4 regions of the Streptomyces sp. ITFR-16 genome follow, and region 1 is predicted to be linked to each of the others. Evidence: riboswitches for the same ligand, from Rfam matches in the RefSeq annotation. Region 1 holds a riboswitch; each other region holds the start of a gene.
The links. Region 1 has a riboswitch for cyclic di-AMP ahead of RLT58_RS31805 (LysM peptidoglycan-binding domain-containing protein). Riboswitches for the same ligand answer to the same signal wherever they lie in the genome.
Positions count from the first base shown of each region.

Region 2: it holds a riboswitch for cyclic di-AMP, as region 1 does, so the genes downstream of both, RLT58_RS13825 (C40 family peptidase) here and RLT58_RS31805 (LysM peptidoglycan-binding domain-containing protein) in region 1, are expected to answer to the same signal.
Region 3: it holds a riboswitch for cyclic di-AMP, as region 1 does, so the genes downstream of both, RLT58_RS03715 (M23 family metallopeptidase) here and RLT58_RS31805 (LysM peptidoglycan-binding domain-containing protein) in region 1, are expected to answer to the same signal.
Region 4: it holds a riboswitch for cyclic di-AMP, as region 1 does, so the genes downstream of both, RLT58_RS31170 (C40 family peptidase) here and RLT58_RS31805 (LysM peptidoglycan-binding domain-containing protein) in region 1, are expected to answer to the same signal.

Region 1 covers NZ_CP134609.1:7,142,934-7,145,124, forward strand. The annotation lists partial or broken gene RLT58_RS31795 (condensation domain-containing protein) at 1-23, opposite strand, end outside; gene RLT58_RS31800 (isochorismatase family protein) at 94-726, opposite strand; cyclic di-AMP (ydaO/yuaA leader) riboswitch at 1,207-1,389, shown strand; gene RLT58_RS31805 (LysM peptidoglycan-binding domain-containing protein) at 1,395-2,191, shown strand, end outside.
Region 2 covers NZ_CP134609.1:3,141,687-3,143,877, forward strand. The annotation lists gene pcrA (DNA helicase PcrA) at 1-865, opposite strand, end outside; cyclic di-AMP (ydaO/yuaA leader) riboswitch at 1,123-1,288, shown strand; gene RLT58_RS13825 (C40 family peptidase) at 1,287-2,191, shown strand, end outside.
Region 3 covers NZ_CP134609.1:798,706-800,896, reverse strand. The annotation lists partial or broken gene RLT58_RS03720 (alpha-galactosidase) at 1-431, shown strand, start outside; cyclic di-AMP (ydaO/yuaA leader) riboswitch at 693-879, shown strand; gene RLT58_RS03715 (M23 family metallopeptidase) at 885-1,832, shown strand; gene RLT58_RS03710 (SGNH/GDSL hydrolase family protein) at 2,016-2,191, shown strand, end outside.
Region 4 covers NZ_CP134609.1:6,996,257-6,998,447, forward strand. The annotation lists gene RLT58_RS31165 (LysE family translocator) at 1-438, shown strand, start outside; gene RLT58_RS31170 (C40 family peptidase) at 448-921, opposite strand; cyclic di-AMP (ydaO/yuaA leader) riboswitch at 925-1,120, opposite strand; gene RLT58_RS31175 (hypothetical protein) at 1,426-1,734, opposite strand; gene RLT58_RS31180 (ATP-dependent Clp protease proteolytic subunit) at 1,742-2,191, opposite strand, start outside.

The sequences.
Region 1 (2,191 bases):
TCCCCGGTGAGCAGGACGGTCATGAGACCTCCCGCAGCGGCGGCCGGGCCCCGGCATCGTCGCGGATCTGCTCCGGCGTGCGGGCCATGGGACTCAGATCTCCGCGAGGACGGTGTCGGTGGTGGTTACGACCGCGCAGCGGCCGGCGGCCCAGCGCAGCGCCATGTCGTGGTCCTCGCGTGAGAAGTCGGCGACGGCGTCGGCCACGACGAACGCCTGAATGTCCCGCATCCACGCGTCGGCGGCGCTCATGAGCACCCCGATGTGCGCGTACACGCCGGTGATCACCAGCTGGTCCCGGCCCGACTCCCGTACCAGTGACTCCAGTTCGGTACGGACGAAGGCGCTGTACTTCCACTTGGTGAGCACCGTGTCACCGGCGGCGGGTGCCACGGACTCCGGCATGGCCAGCGCCTCGGGGTCGTCCGCCGCGCCGGGACCCCAGAAGTCGAGCTGGAGGCCGCGCTCCTCGGCCGTCTGGCCGCCGCGCTGGGCCGAGTAGATCACCGGGATGCCGGTGCGCCGGCACTCCCCGACGAGGCGGGCGGTGTTGTCGAGCATCCCGGTCAGCGGCTGCTCGCCGGCGGCGAAGGCCCCGAGGAAGTGATTCTGGAGGTCGTGGACGAGCAGGACGGCACGCGCCGGATCGACGGTCCACGCGACCCGGTTCGCGGGGAGTTCGTCCGCGCCGGGAAGGGGATAGGGGGCGATGGCGGGCAGTGCCATGGGAGAGCCTTTCAATGCCGTGGGGAGCCGGGGCGACTGACGCCGATTCAGGGCAGGGGAGCGCCCGGAAGCGCCATGATCGGCTCGGGCTACTTAGGTTAGGCTAACCATATGACGGCGATGCGGCCGGGTGGGGCGGAACGGGGCCCGGACCCGCGAGTCGCGCCGCACGAAGTGGCGGATTGTCCGTATTGGGTAATTATCGGCATTAAGGGGCTATTGCTCTCCCCGGCCCCTTATTTCCATGCCAAAAGCTGCTAAGGGCCGCCAAATCGCCCCTTTCGGGCGCAGTGGCCAGCGTCACGTTTCCCCGTGAAGACGCGACGCCGAGGGCTTCGGTTCCCTGTCGTGCCAAGAAAGTTGACTTCGCCCTGTGCGGTCGGTCACGTGAATTTCCCTTTATTCGATCTTGCAATCAATTGTGATCACGAATTCCGGGCTTGTTTCGGCCGACGTTTCTCGCTTACGGTCGCCGTCAATCCGGATGGAACGCCGAATCCTGCCGCCGTCCGGTAACCCGACCACTCACGTACGGCAGGAGCGGGGGACCCAGGTTTGCCGCCGGTCCGGTATCCGGAGCGGCTAGGGGTGAAGTCGCCATGTGCGGCCGGACATCTCCAGTCCGAACCCGACAGCTCACCTCGCAGGCGGCGGAGAGGAAAAGCGCCATGCCCATCAAGGGTAAGCACCGCCGTGCCAAGTCCACGCCCCTGACCCGCGGTTTCATTGCCGTGAGCACGGGCGGAGTCGTTCTCGCACTCCCCATGATCGCCGCCGGATCGGCTTCCGCCGCCCCGGCGCAGTCCGTCGTCGCCGAAAAGGCCGCGGCCCCGACTTCCGTGGCCGGCAAGGAAATTGCCGTACGGAAGGCGACGCCCACCACCTATTCCGTGGTCTCCGGCGATTCGCTTTACAAGATCGCCAAGGGGCATTCCCTCACCGGCGGCTGGGAGCGGCTCTACAAGGACAACCGGAACGTCGTCGGCGGCAATCCCGACCTCATTCACCCGGGCCTGAAGCTGACCATCGGCGCCAAGTCCACCGCCGCCGCTCCGAAGTCCGCGCCGAAGGCCCCGTCCAAGGCCGAGAACAACTCCGGCGCCTCCGCGCAGTCGGCCGACCGGACCGAGAGCGCCCCCCGCGCCGACCGTTCCGAGCGCACCACGGCCACCCCTGTCGCCGAGGAGACCGCCGCCACCACGCCGGCGCAGACCGCGACGTCGTACACGAACGACCTCGACGGCTGGATCAAGGAGTCGCTGGCGGTCATGGCCGAGCACGGCATCCCCGGCAGCTACGACGGCATCTACCGCAACATCATCCGCGAGTCCTCGGGCAACCCCCAGGTCGTCAACAACTGGGACTCGAACGCCGCCGCGGGCACCCCCTCGAAGGGTCTCCTCCAGGTCATCCAGCCCACGTTCGACGCCTACCACGTGCCCGGTACGTCCATGGACATCCTGGA
Region 2 (2,191 bases), 4.0 Mb from region 1:
CGTGGTTGGTGTCCTGGTACTCGTCGACCAGGACGTGCCGGAAGCGGCGGCGGTAGTGCTCGGCGACGTCGGGGAACGCCTGGAGCAGGTGCACCGTCGTCATGATGATGTCGTCGAAGTCCAGCGCGTTGGCCTCGCGCAGCCGGGCCTGGTACATCGCGTAGGCCTGGGCGAGGGTCTTCTCGAAGCCGTCGGCGGCCTGCCCGGCGAAGGTCTCCTCGTCGATGAGCTCGTTCTTGAGGTTGGAGACCTTGGCGGTGAACGACTTCGGCGGGTAGCGCTTCGGGTCGAGGTCGAGATCGCGGCAGACCAGGGCCATCAGCCGCTTGGAGTCGGCCGCGTCGTAGATCGAGAACGACGAGGTGAAGCCGAGCTTCTTCGACTCGCGGCGCAGGATCCGTACGCACGCGCTGTGGAACGTCATGACCCACATGGCGTTGGCGCGCGGGCCGACGAGCTGTTCGACGCGCTCCTTCATCTCGCCGGCGGCCTTGTTGGTGAAGGTGATCGCCAGGATCTGGCCGGGGTGCACCCCGCGCTCGGCCAGCAGATGGGCGATGCGGTGGGTCAGCACCCGAGTCTTGCCCGAGCCGGCCCCGGCCACGATGAGCAGCGGGGAGCCCGCGTGCACGACGGCGGCGCGCTGCTCGGTGTTCAGCCCGTCGAGCAGCGCGGCGGCGTCGATGACCGGGCGGTGCGCCCCGTCGCGGTAGTACGCGTCGCGGGGCGGCGGGGGCCCGTCGAACACGCCCGCGAAGAGGTCCTCCGGCACCGCTTCGGGTGCGGAGTCCTCGGGGGGCGGCGGGGGCCCTTCCTCCGTGTGCTGGAGGCCGGCCAGGAAACTGTCGTCAAAGAGGCTGCTCATCGCTGTCCGAGTCTAGGCGTGCGGACTGACACTCAGGGCCGGAGTGACGAAGCGCGCACCTCCGGGCGGGCACGCAGAGCAAGCACGGCACCGCGCGAAGTGGCCGGAGGCGGGCTCCACCTGCCCCGGAGCACCCCGATCCGGCTAGGTCACGAAAATGTATCGGGCATATCGCACATCAACCTTCACAGCGGCACCATGAGTTGGCTAGCGTGCTCGTCCGGGCGGCCCGTACCACCGAGGCGAACCACGCCGAGCGGGCGTCCACGCCGAATCCGCGCCTCCCCCAGGGGAGTCCGGAACCGGGGACCCACACGCATCACCGGGGTGAATCGGTCCGAATCCCCCACCCGGACCGTAGGGCAGCCTTCCGTTCCGCCCGAACCCGACAGCTAACCCGGTAGGCGGTCCACGGAAGGAGATGCCGGCCTTGGCGTCGCATCGCAAGCCGCGCACCCGGGTGCGCACCACCACCCCTGCCGTCGGGCTCACGACGGCCGCGCTGGCGTCGGTGACCCTGCTGTCCTCGCAGAGCGCGCTGGCCGCCCCGGCCCCGAAGCCCAGCATCGAGGACGTCCAGAAGAAGGTCGACGACCTCTACCGGCAGGCGGGCACCGCGACCCAGCAGTACAACCAGGCCAAGGAGGCGACGGACAAGCAGCGCTCCCGGGTGGACACGCTGCTGGACAACGTCGCCAAGCGCACCGAGAAGCTGAACGAGGCCCGCAGGACGCTCGGCACCTATGCGGCCGCCCAGTACCGCGACGGCGCCCTCGCGCCGACCGCCACCTTCTTCCTGGCCAACGACCCGCAGTCGTTCTTCGACCAGACCCATCTGATGAACCGGATGGCCGAGCGCCAGCAGCAGGCCGTCTCGGACTTCCGTACCCAGCAGGCGGAGGCGTCCAGGCAGCGGGCCGAGGCGGTGACGAGCCTGGAGACGCTCACCGAGTCGCAGGCCACGCTGCGCACCAGCAAGCAGAACGTCCAGAAGAAGCTGGCCTCCGCCCGCTCGCTGCTGTCCAGGCTGACCGCCGAGGAGAAGGCGCGGCTGGCCGAGCTGGAGCGCAAGAAGGAGGCCGAGGCCGAGCGCAAGGCCGCCGAGCTGGCGAAGAAGCAGGCCGCCGCGAAGGCGGAGGCCGCCCGCAAGGCCAAGGAGGCCGGTGGCGACAGCGGCTCCGGGACGGGTACGGGTACCGGCACGGGTTCCGGGTCCGGTGCGGGCAGCAGCGCCTCGACGAAGGCCGAGAAGGTCCTCGCGTTCGCCCGCGCGCAGCTCGGCAAGCCGTACGTCTGGGGGGCGACCGGCCCGGCCTCGTACGACTG
Region 3 (2,191 bases), 6.3 Mb from region 1:
ACGGCCGGGTGTCCTCGCTGCGCTTCCGGTTCGTGAGCGCCATGGCCGGGGTGCTCGGCGTCGGCGGCGACCTCGCGGAGTGGAGCGACGCGGAGCTGGCCGAGGCGCGGGGCTGGGTGGAGCTGTACAAGGAGATCCGTCCCGTGGTGCAGCTGGGGGAGCTGTACCGGCTGCGTCCGCCACGCGGCGGGCTGAGCGCGGTGCAGTACGTACGGGGTGCGGAGACCGTCGTACTGATGTGGCTGGAGGCCCAGCGGTACGGGGAGCGGCCGCCGGCCCTGCGGCTGCGCGGGCTGGACCCGGAGGCGGCCTATGTCTGCGTGGACTCGGGGGTGGTGCACCACGGTTCGGCGCTGCTTCACCAGGAGGGGCTGCACACCGGGCTGCGCGGCGATCTCGATGCGGGGGTGCTGCGGCTGCGTCGCGCATGAGGGCGCGACATGTCCGTATTGAGGCTTTTAGTCGAACATGCCCTGCTTATAAGGGAGATGATCACCCTCTCGTGAGCGGGATCATATCCGTGACGGTGTGTGGCGGCGCGCCGGGCGGGTACTCCGTGCGCCGCGCGGAAAGCCAAGATCCGTAATCCACGGAGTGTGACGGGAATTCCGCGCCGGATTTCCGGTGCGGAATGCGGCGCGGAACCCATGGCTTGTTTCCGCCGTCCCGGCTCGCTTACGTTCCATGTCAATCCGGATGGAACGCCTAATCCTGCCGCCGTCCGGAATTCGCACCCACTCACCGTGTGGCAGGAGCGGGGGAACCAGGTAAGCCGCCGACCGGGAGATCCGGCCGGCTCGGGGTGAAGCCGCGCCAGGCGCGGCCGGGCATCTCCAGCCCGAACCCGACAGCTCACCTCGCAGGCGCCGGAGAGGAAATCCTTCATGCCCAATTCGGGTAAGCACCGCCGTCCCAAGTCCAGCACCATCGCCCGCGGCGTCGTCGCCGCGAGCGCCGGCGGAGCCGTCATCGCGCTTCCGCTGCTCGGCGCCACCGGTGCCCACGCCGCAGAGCAGACCGCCCCGGCCACCTCGAAGTCGGCCGCCGCGCACACCACGCCGGCCAAGGCCGCGAAGAAGCACTCCGGCACCACGACCTACTCCGTGGTCTCCGGCGACTACCTCTCCAAGATCGCCGCCGAGCACAAGCTCAAGGGCGGCTGGGAGAAGCTGTACCAGGACAACCGCGAGGTCGTCGGCGACAACCCGAGCCTGATCTTCCCGGGCATGAAGCTGACGCTCGGCGGCAAGAGCTGGGGCCACGCCTCGACCACCTCCACCCCGTCGAAGGCCGCCCCGAAGGCCGCTCCCAAGGCCCCGGCCAAGACCGAGACGAAGGCGTCCACCGCCTCCGACTCGTCCGCCTCTTCCTCCTCCGACGCCTCGTCGTCCAAGGAGACCTCGGCCCCGGCGACCCAGAGCAACGACTCCGGTTACGTCCACCCGGTCCCGGGCAACCACACCACCGCCTACCGCGCCTCCGGCTCCAACTGGTCCAGCGGCAGCCACACCGGCATCGACTTCCCCGTCGCCACCGGCACCAGCGTGAAGGCCATCACCTCCGGCACCGTCGTCACCGCCGGCTGGGGCGGCGCGTACGGCAACGAGGTCGTCATCAAGCACGCCGACGGCCACTACTCGCAGTACGGCCACATGTCCTCGCTCTCCGTCTCGGCGGGCCAGACCGTGACCGCGGGCCAGCAGGTCGGCCTCTCCGGCGCCACCGGCAACGCCACCGGCCCGCACCTGCACTTCGAGATCCGCACGGGCCCGGCCTACGGCTCGGACATCGACCCGATCGCCTACCTGGCGGCCCACGGGATCAACGTCTGATCCGAGCGGTACCGGCCCGGTGATCCGGGCCGCGGCAAGGCAGAGAGGGGCGGTGCGCGGCGGCGCACCGTCCCTCTGCTTATTCCCCCTTTACCGAAAACTGACCGGGTGGTCTATCTCACCACCCGTCAACCCCATATTACGGTCGCGTAGGTCACATTCGGCGGTGCAGGATATGCGCTTGTGGCAGACGATTCGAGAAACATCCGACAGGGCGTCATCAACCGACAGGGCGCCATCGAGTCGTACGCGGCGATTGGCGACAGCTTCACCGAGGGAGTCGGTGACCCCGGCCCGGACGGAACGTTCGTCGGCTGGGCTGACCGGCTCGCGGTACTCCTCGCGGACCAGCTCCCGGC
Region 4 (2,191 bases), 150 kb from region 1:
CTCTTCCGCACCGTCCAGCTCCTGGGCGGGGCGTACGTGCTCTACCTGGGCATCAGTGCCCTCCTCGCGGCCCGGCGCCGCTCCGGACGGGCACCGGCCGAGGAGGCCGGGGACGGCGGGCAGGCCGCGCCGGGAACCCGGCGCGCGCTGCGGCAGGGCTTCCTCACCAACGCGCTGAACCCCAAGGCGCCCGTGCTCTTCCTCAGCCTCCTTCCGCAGTTCGTCCCGGCAGGGGCCGCCCCGCTGCCCAGGACGCTGCTGCTGGCCGCGATCGTCGTGGTGCTGGCGCTCATCTGGTTCCCGGCCGTGGCGCTCCTGGTGGACCGCCTGGGCCGGTGGCTGCGCCGGCCGCGGACTGCCCGGGCGATCGAGGGCGGCAGCGGCGCGGCACTCACCGCGCTGGGACTGGTGCTGGTGACCGGCCCCCTGGTGCACTGACGCGGGGCGTCAGGACACCCGGCCGTAGTAGACGCTCTTCGTCCAGATCTTCTCCAGGCGGACCACGGCGCCGGTCTTCGGCGAGTGCCAGATCTTCCCGCTGCCGGCGTAGATCCCCACGTGGTAGACGCTCCTGCCCGAGTGGAAGAAGACCAGGTCGCCGCGCTGCCGCTTGGAGGCGGAGATGTGGCGGGTCTTGTTGTACTGCTGCTGGGCCGTGCGCGGGAGCGTCTTGCCCGCCTTCTTGAACGAGTAGAGCGTGAGGCCCGAACAGTCGAAGCGGCTGGGGCCGGTGGCACCCCACCGGTAGGGCGCACCCTTCTTCGACGCGGCGATGTTGAGGGCCTTCATCGAATGGGTGGCCGCCTGGGCGTCGGTGACCGCACCGGGGACGAACAACGTGCCGCCGACGGCGGCGAGAGTCATGACCGAGGCCGTGGTGGCCCGGGCGAGCAGAGACGGGACATGAACCTGCGCAGACATGCGCAACCCTTCGTCAGCCGCCTGTGAAGGATGACCTGTCGGGTTCGGGCTGGCGAAGTTGCCCGGCCGCTGCAGCGGCTTCACCCCGAGGGTCGACCGCGGTCACGGTCGGCCCGTAGTGCTCGGGTCCTCCACTCCTGCCGATCCACTCCTGTCGACCAGGCATCCGGACGGCGGCAGGACTCGGCGTCCGCCCGGACCGCCCCGCCGCGGTGGCGGGGGCTTGTCGTCCCAGGGATCTTGACTCACCGAGTGCCGGATTTCCGAGGTGAAACGACCATATGTGAGGCTCGTCACGACTGACCTGTTCGGGTGGACAGGTGTCCTTTCGGGGAACTGGCGGCGCGCACCGCCCCGGGCCGTACCAGCGACGTAACGGGAGATTTCGCCCATCGTTCATTCCGGAAGCGCAAGTTGAGTTGTCCCTCGCGCGAGGGAATGCCTACGCCGAACGAGCGAGAAAAATCGATACCCGCGCCGGGCGTGTCGGTACGCGGAAGTCGATCAACTCGGTGGGTCGGGCGGCACGGTGATCCGCGCCGCCCGCCGCTCGCCGTCCAGTGCGCGCAGGGCCCGGGTCAACGTCGCGGTGTGGATGCGTGATTCGCCCCGCCGGTGCATCAGGGCGAGCGCGTCCCGCAGTGCGACCGCGTGCGAGGCCAGGGCCTGGGCGGCGCGCAGGGCGCCGTAGGTGTCGTCGCCGCGCGCCGGATTGATCCTGCCGAGCTGGTCGACGACTTGCAGATAGCGGTCGATGAACTCGGCCTCGGCCCGGGTCAGGGCGGGCAGCGGTGTGAACTCCGGCGGCTGCATGCCGGGTTCACCGCCCGGCCGGCGGTGGCGAGGGGACGCGGTCGCGCACGATGTGGTCGACCAGCCCGTATGCGAGGGCGCCTTCGGCGTCCAGGACGAGGTCGCGTTCGGTGTCCGCGGTGACCTGTCCGGCGGAGCGTCCCGTGTGCCGGGCGAGGATGCCGGTCAGCGTCTCGCGCATCCGGGCCAGCTCCCGCGCCTCGATCTCCAGATCGGACGGCTGTCCCTGGACGGGCTCCCGCAGTTCGGGCTGCTGTACCACCACCCGGGCCCCGGGCAGGGCGTGCCGCCGCCCGGGGGCGCCCGCCGCGAGCAGCACGGCCGCGTCGCCGCCGGCCTGGCCGAGACAGAAGGTCTCCACCTCGCAGGAGAGGAAGGACATCGTGTCGTAGACGGCGGTCATGGCGCCGAACGAGCCGCCCGGCGAGTTGATGTACAGCGAGACGGGCCGGTCGGG